Regions from separate parts of the Actinoplanes sp. 13 genome, predicted to be linked through region 3. Evidence: riboswitches for the same ligand, from Rfam matches in the RefSeq annotation. Region 3 holds a riboswitch; each other region holds the start of a gene.
What was found. A riboswitch is a leader RNA that binds a small molecule or an ion and turns the genes downstream of it on or off. The one in region 3 is predicted to bind cobalamin.
Positions count from the first base shown of each region.

Region 1: linked by a shared signal. The riboswitch ahead of AC0NH5_RS39115 (ribonucleoside-diphosphate reductase subunit alpha) and the one ahead of AC0NH5_RS22905 (ABC transporter substrate-binding protein) in region 3 are both predicted to bind cobalamin.
Region 2: linked by a shared signal. The riboswitch ahead of AC0NH5_RS36895 (VWA domain-containing protein) and the one ahead of AC0NH5_RS22905 (ABC transporter substrate-binding protein) in region 3 are both predicted to bind cobalamin.
Region 4: linked by a shared signal. The riboswitch ahead of AC0NH5_RS39130 (CbtB domain-containing protein) and the one ahead of AC0NH5_RS22905 (ABC transporter substrate-binding protein) in region 3 are both predicted to bind cobalamin.

Region 1 covers NZ_JBVYOQ010000038.1:26,809-30,233, reverse strand. The annotation lists gene AC0NH5_RS39115 (ribonucleoside-diphosphate reductase subunit alpha) at 1-1,583, opposite strand, end outside; cobalamin riboswitch at 1,695-1,904, opposite strand; gene AC0NH5_RS39110 (hypothetical protein) at 1,954-2,295, opposite strand; gene AC0NH5_RS39105 ((2Fe-2S)-binding protein) at 2,375-3,136, opposite strand; gene AC0NH5_RS39100 (phosphotransferase) at 3,129-3,425, opposite strand, start outside.
Region 2 covers NZ_JBVYOQ010000032.1:62,957-66,381, reverse strand. The annotation lists gene AC0NH5_RS36895 (VWA domain-containing protein) at 1-1,896, opposite strand, end outside; cobalamin riboswitch at 1,953-2,076, opposite strand; gene AC0NH5_RS36890 (gluconokinase) at 2,250-3,425, opposite strand, start outside.
Region 3 covers NZ_JBVYOQ010000012.1:3,881-7,305, forward strand. The annotation lists gene AC0NH5_RS22885 (hypothetical protein) at 4-432, shown strand; gene AC0NH5_RS22890 (DUF4229 domain-containing protein) at 446-754, shown strand; gene AC0NH5_RS22895 (PadR family transcriptional regulator) at 835-1,155, shown strand; gene lepB (signal peptidase I) at 1,152-1,820, shown strand; cobalamin riboswitch at 1,825-1,973, shown strand; gene AC0NH5_RS22905 (ABC transporter substrate-binding protein) at 2,056-2,976, shown strand; gene AC0NH5_RS22910 (FecCD family ABC transporter permease) at 2,973-3,425, shown strand, end outside.
Region 4 covers NZ_JBVYOQ010000038.1:31,161-34,585, reverse strand. The annotation lists gene AC0NH5_RS39140 (hypothetical protein) at 1-309, shown strand, start outside; gene AC0NH5_RS39135 (SigB/SigF/SigG family RNA polymerase sigma factor) at 421-1,218, shown strand; cobalamin riboswitch at 1,367-1,498, shown strand; gene AC0NH5_RS39130 (CbtB domain-containing protein) at 1,533-1,736, shown strand; gene AC0NH5_RS39125 (CbtA family protein) at 1,727-2,479, shown strand; gene AC0NH5_RS39120 (ribonucleotide-diphosphate reductase subunit beta) at 2,586-3,425, opposite strand, start outside.

The DNA of each region.
Region 1 (3,425 bases), on a different contig from region 3:
AACGGCAGCCGCAGCGTGAAGAACGCGTCCTGCAGTCCCATCAGCCCGAGGCCGACCGGGCGCCAGCGCGGGTTGGACGCGGCCGCCTGCCGCGCCGGGTAGTAGTTGATGTCGATCACCCGGTCCAGGAAGACCACCGCGGTACGCACAGTCGCGCGCAGCTTCTCCCAGTCCACCCCGCCGGCGGTGGTGTGCGCGCCCAGGTTGATCGAGCCCAGGTTGCAGACCGCGGTCTCGTCGTCGGAGTTCACCTCGAGGATCTCGGTGCACAGGTTCGACAGGTGGATCACGTTGCCGGCAGTGCCGGTCTGGTTCGACAGCGCGTTGGAGCGGTCCTTGAACGTCATCCAGCCGTTGCCGGTCTGCGCCAGCGTGCGCATCATCCGGCCGTAGAGGTCGCGGGCCTTGACCGTCCGCACCGCCTTCTTCTCGGCACGCCGGTAGGCCTCGTCGAACTCCGCGCCGTACAGGTCGGGCAGTTCCGGCGCGTCCGACGGGTCGATCAGCGACCACTCGCCGTCCGCCTCGACCCGGCGCATGAACTCGTCCGGGATCCAGTTCGCCAGGTTCAGGTTGTGCGTGCGCCGGGACTCCTCGCCGGTGTTGTCCCGCAGTTCCAGGAACTCCTCGACGTCCGGGTGCCACGGCTCCAGATAGACGCAGGCCGCCCCCTTGCGCCGGCCGCCCTGGTTGACCGCCGCCACCCCGGCGTCCAGGGTCTTCAGGAACGGCACGATGCCGTTCGACTTGCCGTTGGTGCCCCGGATGAGGGCGCCGCGCCCGCGGACCCGGCTCCACGAGATGCCGATGCCGCCGGAGAACTTCGACAGCTTCGCGACCTGGTGGTACCGCTCGTAGATCGAGTCGAGCTCGTCCTTCGGCGAGTCGACCAGGAAGCACGACGACATCTGGGTGTGCCGGGTGCCGGAGTTGAACAGCGTCGGTGAGCTGGGCAGGTACGCCAGCGACGACATCAGCCGGTAGAACCCGGTGGCCTCCGCGGCGTTCTGCGACAGGCCGCAGGCGACCCGCATCAGCCAGTGCTGCGGTGTCTCGATGACGGCCCGGGTGGTGGGGTGCCGCAGCAGGTACCGGTCGGCGACCGTGCGCAGGCCGAAGTACTCGAACCGCAGGTCACCGTCCACGTCCACAGCCGCGTCCAGCACCGTGGCGTGGGCCGCGACGAACTCCGCGGTGCCGTCACCGATCAGGCCCTGCGCGTGTCCCAGGCGGATCGACTCGCTGAAGCTGGTGACGCCCTGCTCCCGGACCTCCTCGTCGACGCACGCGGCGAGCAGCCGCGCGGCCAACTTGGAGTACTGCGGCTCCTCGCCGATCAGTTCGGCGGCCGTCTGGATCGACAGTTTGTCCAGCTCGGCGGTGGTCGCGCCGTCGTAGAGGCCGCTGATCGTCCGGGTGGCCACCCGCAGCGGGTCCACCTCGTCCAGGTCGGCGACCCACCGCTCGACCGCCTTGACGATCTTGTTGACGTCGACCGGCTCCAGGTCGCCGTTGCGTTTGCGCACCCGCATCGCGTGCCGGCGCTGCTCCGGCAGCACGGTTTTGTCCGGTGTGAGTGTCATGCCCTCTCCTCGCGAGCACGCGGGAGGCAGACACCACCGTCCCCGGCGCACGCGGGCAGCCGGGGCCGAACTGGCGTCGGCCGTCCCACGCGGCCTTCGACCGCCACACGCGGTGCGTGCGGCGCGCTGGCAGGTCTTCGGACTCGTGGGCGTCCTGCTCGCTCCTACTGGCCGTCGCTTCCCAGGCTCGCGCCCAGTGCTTCATGACGGCTGTCGTTCCCACTCACCGCTGCGGGGCAGTCCCGGTTTCCCACCGGGTTCCCTGTTGCCTCGGCCGGCCCGTTGACAGGGCCGGTCGAACCAGCTGCGTGGCACACCATATCTGGGTGGCTACGGAAAAGTCATACCCACATGGTGTGTCGGACGAAGATCACCCGGACTGACCTGCCGGCGCCCGGATGACCGAGAGCGTCAGCGGCGCGGGCATCGTGGCGATACCCGGCCCGCCGTCGCGCACCCAGGCAGCGATGTCGGTGACGATCACGTCGTCGAGGACCAGCCCGAACCACACCGGACGAGCGCCCCGCCTGCGTGCGGCCGGCGCCGGATGCACGACCACGACGTTCGACTGCGCGCATGCGTCCAGGCACAGGCTGGTGCGTACCCGATGATCCGCACCCATCGCCTCCCGCAACCGCTCCACCTGCCCGGCGTGATCCACCGCCGGATGTTTCCCCACGCTGCCGCAGCAACAGTCCCGGCACACCGTCACCGTGCAACCGGCAAGGCTGTTCTCGCCCACTCGACCTCTTTCGCCAAAACCATTCTGCGGGTACGACCGGACGACCCGTTCACGCCGGTCCCCGCGCCAGCACCGCCGCCCACGTGCGACGGCGCGCGTCCTCCGGGGTGAGCACACAGTCGCCGCAGGTGCCGCCGCCCGGAATCCGGTAGTACAGACAGCAGTTGCGGCGCACCAGGAACCAGCGTTCCCGCGCGGGATCCGGCCGGATGAGATCCGCGGCCCCCCGCAGGGGCGGCACCTGCAGCGCCGCCGCCACGACCGCCGCGGCCCGCTCCGCCACCCCGGGCTCCGCGTCGGCGATCATGCCGGCCGCCCCGCCCAGCGCCGACGCCACGTTGCCCCACAACACCTGCGGCGACAGCACGAACCGCTCGCGGAACACCTCCAGCAGAGGCTCGACCTGCCGCCGGAACACCTCCGCCGGCTGCTGCCCGCCGACCGCGCCCAGGTCCCGCCAGGCGATCGGCACCGGCCCGCTCCCGACCGGCCGCCACCACATCCGGTCCGCATCCGGCAGCGGCAGCACACCGGTGACGGCCACCGCGGCGACCAGCGGCGACAGCAGGCGCGAGGCGAGCCCCAGAAAGATCGTCGAAGCGACCGCCCGCTCCTCGAGCTCACCCGGATCGAGCCCACCCATCCGCGCCAGCGTCTCCCGCCCCGCGCCGACCCGTTCCGCGATCACCTCGGCGTCGAACAGCTCTCGCAGCGGCCGCCACCCGGCCCCGCCGTCGTAGCGCTCCCACGCGAAATAGGCCCCGAACCGGGCGGCCGCCCGCAGCGCCTCCCCAGCGCGGTCGTCAGACACGACCCTCACGGTACGGCCCGGCCACCTCGGCACCGTGACGCGCCATCCAGCCCAGCAGATCCTCGAAGATCCGCTCCGCCTCCCGCAGCCCCGACGCCCGGTGATCGTCACGGGCCCGCCGGAACCGGGCGGCCAGCGCCTCCACCACCTCCGCCGGCGTCACACCACCGTAGGCGTCACACATCAGCCGGGTCTTCCGCGCCTGCTCACCCACCGGCACCTCGGCACTGGTCAGATCGGCGAACCCCCACACCGCTTGCGCGAAGTCGTCCACCCGCCGCCCCGGCCC
Region 2 (3,425 bases), on a different contig from region 3:
GACCTCGTGGCTGGACGTCGGCGGCAGCACCACCTCGGCCGTACTCCCCCGGAACGTGATCATCCCGATCCGGTCCCGCCGCTGGTAGGCGTCCCGCAGCAACGACAGCACGGCCGTCTTCACCAGGGTCATCCGCTTGCGCGCGGCCATCGAGCCGGACGCGTCCACGACGAAGAGCACGAGGTTCGCCTCCCGCCCGACGTGCACCGATTCCCGCAGGTCCCGTGGCGACACCTGGAAAAGCCGGCCCGCCCGCTCAGTCCCCGCCGCCGCACGGCGGTCCAGCGCACCCTGATCCGGCGCGCCCCGATCCAGCGCACCCCGATCCAACGTGCCTCGGTCCAGCGCACCCCGATCCAGCACGCCCCGATCCAGCACGCCCCGATCCAGCGCCGCGCGCAACGTGGCGAAGAGATGGGGCGCTCCGGAGAGCTTGCCCTGCGGCACCCGGCTGCCCACGACACGGCCGCGACGGGCCAGCGCCGGCGAGCGACGACCCGCGTGACCACCCTCGCCACGACGGGACACGCGCAGCGTGCGGGTGCGGTAGGCGGCTCCGGCACCGGCCACGGCGCCCACTGTGGACGGCTGGCCGGCGTCCGCGTCCGACGGGGCCGAGCCGTTGGACGGCGGTGTGCTCACGTCCGTACCCCCGTCGGGGGAGCCTGCGCCCCGTGGCCCGCCACCGTCGCGCGGACCTCGCCGGCCGCCTCCGCCCCCGCCGTCAGGCGGTCCGTCACCGTCAGGATCGTCGCCGTGTTCCGCCGAGCCGTTCGGGTTGCCGTCCGGACCGGCGGCGTCCGAGCCGGCAGCCGGGTCGGCGGCGTCACGGTCGGCGTCCGCGGTCTGGCGTTCCTGCTCGGCCCGGTCCTCCTCGGCCTGGCGTTCGGCCTCGGCGAGGGCCTCCTCCAGCTTCTGCTCATCGGTGCCGGGCGGATCCAGCGGATCGGTGCGGCGGCGGTGCGGCAGGGCCAGGCGGGCGGCGTCGCGCACGTCGTCCGCGGTGACCACGGTCCGGCCGTGCCAGGCTGCCAGCGCCACCGCGCAGCGGGCCACCACGATGTCGGCGCGCATCCCGTCGACGCCGTAGGCGAGGCACACCCGGGCGATCCGGTCGAGCTCGGTGTCGGGCAGGGTGACCGACGGCAGCTGGGCGCGGGCCGCGGCGATCCGGGCGGCGAGGTCACGCTCGGCGCCGGTGAAGCGGGTCGCGAAACCGGCGGGATCCAACTCGTAGGCGAGGCGGCGGCGCACCACCTCGGCGCGCAGCGCCGCGTCGCGGGGCGCGGCCACCGTGACCACCAGGCCGAACCGGTCGACGAGCTGCGGGCGCGGCTCGCCCTCCTCCGGGTTCATGGTGCCGACCAGCAGGAACCGGGCGGCGTGCTTGACCGAGACGCCGTCGCGCTCGACGTGCGCGCGGCCCATCGCGGCGGCGTCCAGCAGCAGGTCGACCAGGTGGTCGGGAAGCAGGTTGACCTCGTCGACGTAGAGCACGCCGCGGTGGGCGGCGGCGAGCAGGCCGGGCTCGTAGGCCTTGACCCCGTCGCTGAGCGCGCGCTGCAGGTCCAGCGTGCCGACCACCCGGTCCTCGGTGGCGCCGACGGGCAGCTCCACCAGGGTGGCGGGTCGCGCGGCGGCCGGCCCGGCCGCCGGGTGCGGGCCGTCCGGGCAGCCCGGGTCGGGTGCGCCGGGGTCGCAGGCGAACCGGCAGCCCGGCACCACCGTGACCTCGGGCAGCAGGGCGGCGAGGGCACGGACGACGGTGCTCTTGGCGGTGCCCTTCTCGCCGCGCACCAGCACCCCGCCGACGGCGGGTGAGACGGCGGTGAGCAGGAGCGCCAGGCGCAGGTCGTCGAGGCCGACCACGGCCGAGAACGGGTACGGACTCGTCACGGAGATCCCTTCCGGCGGGTGTCCACGCCCGCGCGTCGGTTGGCACGAGCGGCCGGAGTCTCCTGACTCCCGGATCGACGTCTCCCGCTCGCCTTCCGGCCGTCGCAGGCCGTGGCGCTGGGTAGCGGGTCGCTCCCCGGTCACAGTGGCGGGACCGTCCCGGACTCGCACCGGGTTCCTCCGCAACCGCTCGCCGGTCACTCTTTCCTACCGCCGGGCCGCCCGTCAACGCGGGTTCCGTCACCCCGCCCCGGTGTGTGGAGTTGCGGCTCGAATCGGACCGCAACTTCACACACAACCGGGCCACCACGGCGGCTCGAATCGGACCGCAACTTCACACACGGGGGTGCGGGTCAGGCTCCTCGGCCGACGGCCTTCTCGGTGCTCGGCAGCGGCTCCGGGGCGAGCCGGTCCAACTCGGTGACCACGTCCAGCACCGCCAGCGCGGAACGCTCCACCAACGGCCGCCACCGTTGGTAGAGCTCGGCCGCCACCGGGTCCGGCTGCACCGGCTCGCGGGCCGGCACCAGCGCGGCCGCCTGGTCCAGGTCGGGCAGTGACCCGAGGGCGTGCCAGGCCAGCAGGCAGGCACCCAGCCCGGTGCCCTCCGGAGTGTCGGCCACCGCGACCGGCAGGTCCATCGCCGCGGCCAGCACATCGACCCACAGGTCGGAGGCGACCGCCCCGCCGGTGGCCCGGATCTCGGTGATCGGGTGCCCCTCCGCGTCGAACGAGTCACGGACCAGGGCCAGCTGCTGGCAGACGCCCTCGACGGCGGCCCGGACCAGGTGCGGCCGGCCGTGCTCGCGGCGCAGCCCCAGATAGGCGCCGCGCATCCCGGGCCGCCACCACGGGGCCCGTTCGCCCAGCAGGTATGGCAGGCAGAGCAGGCCCTCGCTGCCGGGCTCCACCTCGGCCGCCTCGCGGAGCAGGTCGGCGTCGCGGTCGTCGGCCGCCTCACCGGCCGCCCCGGCCTCGGTCATGGCGTGGGCGGCCCAGCGCACCACCGAGCCGGCGTTGTTGACGGCGCCACCGATCACCCAGCGGTCCTCGGTGAGGGCGTAGCAGAACAGCCGGCCGGCGGCGTCGGTAGTGGGCCGGTCGACGAGCGTGCGCAGGGCGCCGCTGGTGCCGAGCGAGACCGCCGCCACGCCGGGCGGGGTGGCGCCGACCCCGAGGTTGGCGAGCGGCCCGTCGGCGGCGCCGATGATCAGTGGGGTGTCCGCGGGCAGCCCCGCGGCGGAGGCGATCTCCGGGCGCAGGCGCAGGCGGGAGGTGGTCGGCACGACCTCGGCGAGTTGCTCAGGTCGTACCCCCGAGATCTTCAGAGCCTCGTCGTCCCACCGCCTGGAGTGGATGTCGTAGAGGCCGGTGCCCGAGGCGACCGACAGGTCGACGAGGAACGGCGCGTCGCTCAGCGCGGCGAGCAGCAGCTCCTTGACGCCGCCCCAGCGCGGCGTGCCGCGCAGCGTGTCCGGGTCGGTGGCGGACCACCAGGCCAGCTTGGTCATCGGCGACATCGGGTGCAC
Region 3 (3,425 bases):
CCGATGATGCGGCAGCGCAACGTGCCGGGGCTCAGGCGGGACGCCGGTGGACGGCTGGCAACGATCGGCGACCTGCTCGGCTCGGCGTTCGCCGGGCTGGCCGCGGGCCTGGCGGTGCTACTGATCTTCGAGGCGGCGATGTCGCTGACCGGGCTCAGCAAGTTCGGCGACACCAACGGCTGGCTCGCGCTGATCCTGCCGGTGTGGCTCTTCACCGAGGAATACCGGGCGGAAGGCTTCGGCGCCAATCGTGTGATCGTCACCGGTCTCGCCGCCGGGTTCGGCGTCGCCGCCGGGATGACCGCCGCGGGCCTCCTCGCCGATTTCGTGCCGGCGCTGGTCAGCGGTGCGGCCGGAGCGGCCACCGGTACGGTCGTTTATTGCCTGGTCTGGTTCTACGGCCTCCGGTGGCTCAGTCACCGGTCGGGCTGAGGGAGAGAAAATCATGAGTCCCGCCGTCAAGTACACGCTCGGTCGCCTCGGCCTGTTCGCGGTCTGCTTCACCGCGTTGCTGCCGGTGCCGCTGAACCTGCTGGTCAAGATGATGGTTGCCTTCGTGCTGTCGGCCGGCCTGTCGCTGGTGTTCCTGCGCCGCCAGCGGGACGAGACGTCCGAGCAGATCAGCGAGATGATCGAGCGCCGCGCGGCGGAGAAGGAGCGCCTGCGGTCGGCGCTGGCCGGTGACGAGGACGCGGCTGCCGCCGGCGACCGGGTGGCCACCGCCAAGCCCGTCAAGAAGACCGGTTCCGCCTGACCCGGTCGCGGCCGAGCTTCCCGCGAACAACCCACAAGCACTGTTGACCGCATGTAAGTCTAGTTATGTAGACTTTCTGTATGCCGCGAACACCGCACGCCTCTCCGCAGACCCTGCTGCTCTTCGAGGCCCTTCTCGAGCAACCGGCGACCTGGCGATACGGCTACGACCTGAGCCGTGAGACCGGCCTCGCCTCCGGCACCCTCTACCCGATCCTCATGCGCCTGTCGGAGCAACGGCTCCTGGAGGCCGGCTGGGAGCCGTCCGACCAGCCCGGCCGTCCACCCCGGCATACCTATCGGCTCACCGGCGATGGGATCGCCCTGGCCAAGGCCCGTCTGGCCGAGGCGGCGGCGAAGTCCCGCAGGACCGGAGCGGCGTCCAGGGTGCGGCCGGCATGAGCGCCGCCGACGGTCGGGTCCGGGCCGCCACCCGCCGCCTGCTCACCTTCGCGGTCCGCGGCCGCCGGAATCGCGGCGGACCGTGGGGTGAAGCGGTGCTGGCTGAGTTCGATCAGATCAGCGGCAATCGCGCTGCGCTGCGCTGGGCCGTGGGCGGCCTGCGGGTGGCCGGCCGCGAGCGGTACGCGTCCGTGCGTACCCCCATGAAGTTGGCCACCGCGGCGGCGTCTCTCGCCGTCGCCGCCGTGCTGATCGACCAGTTCGCGCTGACCGTGCAGTACGTGCCCAGTTCCGGCATGGAGCCCACCATGGACGCCGCCAGCCGGCACGTGCTGGACAAGGTCACCTTCCGGCTGACCGGCATCGACCGGGGTGACATCGTGGTGCTCCCGGTCCCCGGCACACCGGGGTTCACCACCGAGCGACGGGTGATCGGCATCTCCGGCGACCGGATCGAGTGCCGGGACGGCCGGGTGTTCCGCGACGGCGCCCCGATCGACGAGCCTTACCTGGCCGCCGAAACCCGGACCGAATGTGATCCGGTCACAGTCGTCGCCGGCGGGGTCTATGTCCTCGGCGACAATCGTGACGTCGCGCAAGATTCCCGGCACTGGGGCACGTTCGGCCGGGATTCCGTCGAAGGACGAATCGTACGGATCGGCTAGACGGGCAGATGTCGCCGCGGCCGGTCGGTGGGTTAGCGTTTCCTTGACCGCGCCGCAGCGAAGCCGGTGAGAAACCGGAGCTGTCCCGCAACTGTGATCCCTCGTTCTCGAGGTCTAGCCAGGTCGCCTGGGCGCCGGTCGCGATTCAGCGCTCCCGGGGAGGGGCGCCTCGCGGGCGGGGCCGGCGTTGGCTCCTGTCGGCGAAGCACCACAAGCCCGGCCGACAGGAGGACCTATGAAACGCCTGCTCAGCACCGCTGCGGCGGTCACCGTACTGATGCTCGGCGGATGCGCCGGCGACAGCCAGGAGCCCACCGCCACCGCACCCGGTGCCGGTGCGTCGTACCCGGTCACGGTGGGAACGGTGACTCTCGGCGCCCGGCCCGACAAGATCGTCTCGCTCAGCCCGACCGCCACCGAGATGCTCTTCGCGATCGGCGCGGGGCCGCAGGTCACAGCCGTGGACGACCAGTCGAGCTTCCCGGCCGAGGCGCCCCGGACCGATCTCTCCGGTTTCAAGCCGAACGCTGAAGCGGTCGCCGCGAAGGACCCGGATCTCGTGGTGCTCTCCAACGACACCGACAACATCGTGTCCCAACTCGACAAGCTGGATATTCCGGTGCTCCTGACCCCGGCCGCGAAATCGTTGGACGACACGTACCAGCAGATCGGCGACCTCGGCACGCTGACCGGTCACCGGGCCGAGGCCGAGAAGGTCAGCGCGGACATGGCGGCGAAGATCGACGGGATCGTCAAGACCGTGCCCGCCCGGAGCAAGCCGCTCAGCTATTACTACGAACTGAGCCCGGATCTCTACACCGCCACCTCGAAGACCTTCGTCGGTTCGGTCTTCACCCTCTTCGGCATGACCAATGTGGCCGATTCCGCCGATCCGGACGGCGCGCTCGGCGGGTACCCGCAGATGGCGCAGGAGGCGCTGGTCAAGGCGAACCCGGACACGATCTTCCTGGCCGACGTGAAGTGCTGCAAGCAGTCCGCCGACACGGTGAAGGCGCGCAGCGGCTGGTCGGCGGTCACCGCGGTCCAGAAGGGACAGGTCTACCCGCTCGACGACGACATCGCGTCGCGCTGGGGCCCGCGTACCGTCGATCTCGTCCAGGCCGTCGCGGATTCGGTGGGCAAGGTTCCCTCATGACGGATCGGCGCAGGCCGGCCGGCCTGCGCCCGGCCTGGCTCGCGGCCGGCGTGCTGACCGTGCTGGTCGCGGCGATCGCCGGATGTGCGTTCGGGACGGTGCCGCTGCCGCCCGGCGGCGTCGCGCTGGAGATGATCAATCAACTTCCCGGGGTACGCCTGGACAGCGGCCTGACCGAGCGGGAGATCTCGATCCTGCTCCAGCTGCGCCTGCCGCGCGTGGTGCTCGGGCTGCTGGTCGGGGCGATGCTGGCGCTGGCCGGCGCCGCCTATCAGGGCGCGTTCCGCAACCCGCTCGCCGATCCGCACCTGCTCGGCGTGGCGGCCGGCGCCGGCCTCGGCGTCACCGCGGTCATCGTGCTGGGTGCGGCCGTGCCGACCGAGCTGCCGATCGGCGTGCCCGCGGCCGCCTTCGCCGGGGCGATCATCGCGGTGACGCTCACCTGGTTG
Region 4 (3,425 bases), on a different contig from region 3:
ATGATGGTAGGCCTGGCGCTGGCCACCGCCGGTCTCACCAACTCGCCGGAGCACGCCCAGGTGACCACGCTGCCGGTCAGCCTCGGCGTCATCGCGGTGGTCAGCTGGGTGGGCATCAGCGGCACCGCGGAGCTCACCCTGCTGAAGCGGCTGCTGCCCGGCGGCTCGGCCACCGAGCTGGTGATGAACGCCTGGAACGGCGGTGCCGCGATCGGCGACTCGCTGTTGCTGCTGGCCCCGACGTTCAGCTGGGTCGTGGTGGCGGTGGCGCTGGCCGCCCGGATGTTCCGCTGGGAACCGCGCCGCTGACCCCTCGGGGCCGTTCCGGATCTTTTTTGTTTAGGACGCGCGGGGAGTTGGGCACTAGGGGTGCCACGCATCGCAAGGCAAGTGCATCGCAAGGCAGAAGCTAGGAGCCCCATGACCGCCGTCGCTGTTTCCGCAAGCCGCACGTCCGACTCCACCAGGACCACCGATGCGGCAAGCGAATTGATCGCTGCGATGGCGGCACTGCCCGCCGACCACCCGTCCCGGCCCCGGGTCCGCGACGAGGCGATCGAGGCGTGGCTGCCGCTGGCCCGCCACCTGGCCAACCGCTACGCCGGCCGCGGCGAGCCGGTCGACGACCTCCAGCAGGTCGCCGTGATGGGCCTGATCAAGGCGGTGGACCGCTTCGAGGCCGACCGCGGCGTCGACTTCGCCGGCTTCGCGATCCCGACCATCGTCGGCGAGCTCAAGCGGCACTTCCGCGACCGCACCTGGTCCATCCGCGTGCCCCGCCGGCTGCAGGAGCTGCGCCTGGCGATCACCGCGGCGAACAACGACCTCGCGCACACCCTGGGCCGCTCCGCCACCGTCGCGGACATCGCCGCCCACCTCGGCATCTCCGAGGAAGAGGTGCTGGAGGGCCTGGAGGGCGCCCGCGCCTACAACTCCACCAGCCTCTCCACCCCGGCCAACGCCGAGGGCAGCACCACGCTCGGCGACACCCTCGGCGAGCAGGACAACGGCTTCGAGCTGGCCGAACTGCGCGTCTCGCTCGGGCCGGCCCTGGCCACCCTGGACGAGCGCGAGCAGAAGATCGTGAGCCTGCGCTTCTACGGCAACCTGACCCAGTCGGAGATCGCGCAGCAGATCGGGATCTCGCAGATGCACGTGTCCCGGCTGCTCTCCAAGGCCCTGGTCAAGCTCCGCCGCCACATCGACGGCGCCGCCTGATCACCGCACCCCCCGCACGTCCGCGCCGCCGAGGGCCATCCTCGGCGGCGCATTTTTATGACCTTCGCATCAGCCGCCGGCCGGTTGTCCGGAAGAGACGAAGACGACCATGGCGGACCGGGGCTGACCGTTGTGCCGATGCGGCGGTGGCAACTAGGTTGAGGTCAGTCATCTGCGGCAACGCGAGGGAAACCGGTGAGAGTCCGGTGCGGTCGCGCCACTGTGACCGGTCCAGTCCTGGGCCGGGAGTCAGGAAGCTCGCCTGCCGCAGCCCCACGAACGGGACGCGTCATCCCGTAGGAGGTCTGGTCTTCATGTCCGACGTTCGATCCGCCCGGCCCACCGCCGCCCCGGCGATCTCCCGCCGCCTCGCCGGCACCGCAGCCGGGGTCGTCGCCACGATGCTGCTGCTGGCCTACCTGGTCGCCTTCGACAACGGCGCCGTCTCGCAGAGCGGCATGTTCCTGCACGAACTGATGCACGACGGCCGGCACCTGCTGGGCGTTCCGTGCCACTGACCCACCGATTCGGCTCCCTCCTGCTTCGCGGCCTGCTCGCCGGGCTGATCGCCGGGCTGCTGGCCGGCGGTTTCGCGTTCGTGTTCGGGGAGCCGCACGTGGAGGCGGCCATCGCGATCGAGGAGGCCGCCGCGCACGCGTCCGGCGACGCCGGCCACCACGACGGGGAGCCCTTGGTCAGCCGGGGCGGGCAGAAAGCCGGTCTGGTGCTGGCCACCACGCTCTACGGGGTGGCCGTCGGCGGTATCCTCGCCGTCGCGTTCGCGCTGCTGCGGGGCCGGCTGCGGACCCGCAGCGACAGCCGGGCCGCGCTCCAGCTGGCCGGCTCGGCGCTGCTCGGCGCGGTGCTCGTGCCGTTCGCAAAATATCCGCCGAACCCGCCCGCGGTCGGCGACCCGGCCACCATCAACCAGCGCACCTGGAGCTATCTGGCGGTGCTGGTGCTCGGGCTGGTCGCGGTCTGGGCCGCGGTGATCGCCGCGCGCACCCAGCGGACCGAGTCGCGGCGGGCCGCCGCGGCCGTGGCCGGCTTCCTGGTCGTGGTCGCGGTCGCCTACCTGCTGCTGCCCCGCATCAACGAGGTGCCGGCGACGTTCCCGCCGGCGCTGCTGTGGGACTTCCGGATCACGTCGCTCGGCGTGCAGGCGGTGCTGTGGACCGTGCTGGGCCTGGCGTACGCCGCCTTGCTCACCCCGCGCACCACCCACGCCGAGCCCGCGCCCGTCCCGCAAACCAGTGTGTGAAGTTCGGGTCCGTATCGGACCCGAACTTCACACACTGATCGCGCTCCGGCCCGCGAGTGTGGTGACTTGGGGTGCGCACGGGACCCCAAGTCACCACAACGGTGCGTCAGAAGTCGTCGTCGAAGCTGACGGAGCCGGTCACGCCGACCTGATAGGCCGAGACCCGCCGCTCGAAGAAGTTCGACAACTCCTGCACGTCCTGCAGCTCCATGAACGCGAACGGGTTCTTGCTGCCGTAGACCGGCTCGATCCCCAGCGCCTGCAACCGCCGGTCCGCGACGTGCTGCAGGTACTCCCGCATGTCAGTCAGCGACATCCCGGAGACGCCCTGCTCCAGCAGGTCCGCCGCGAACTGGACCTCACACTCGACCGCCTCGGCCAGCATGTCGCGGACCTGCTGCTCCAGGGCCGCGTCGAACAGGTCGGGCTCCTCCTGCCGCACGGTGTCGACCACGTCGAACGCGAACGCCATGTGCATGCTCTCGTCGCGGAACACCCAGTTGGTGCCGGAGGCGAGCCCCTGCAGCACGCCGCGGGAGCGCAGGAAGTAGACGTACGCGAAGGCGCCGTAGAAGAACAGTCCCTCGATGCACGCCGCGAAGCAGATCAGGTTCAGCAGGAACGCCCGCCGGTCGTCCTTCGAGGTGAGCGTTCGCAGCTCGAAGACCGAGTCGATCCACTTGAAGCAGAACTCGGCCTTGCGCGCGATCGACGGGATGTTGTCGACCGCGGCGAACGCGGCCTGCCGCTCGTCGAGGTCGGGCACATAGGTGTCCAGCAGGTTCAGATAGAACTGGACGTGCACGGCCTCCTCGAACAGCTGCCGGGACAGATAGAGCCGGCCCTCCGGGGAGTTGACGTGCTGATAGAGGTTGAGCACCAGGTTGTTGGCGACGATCGTGTCACCGGTGGCGAAGAACGCCACCAGCCTCGACACCAGGTGCCG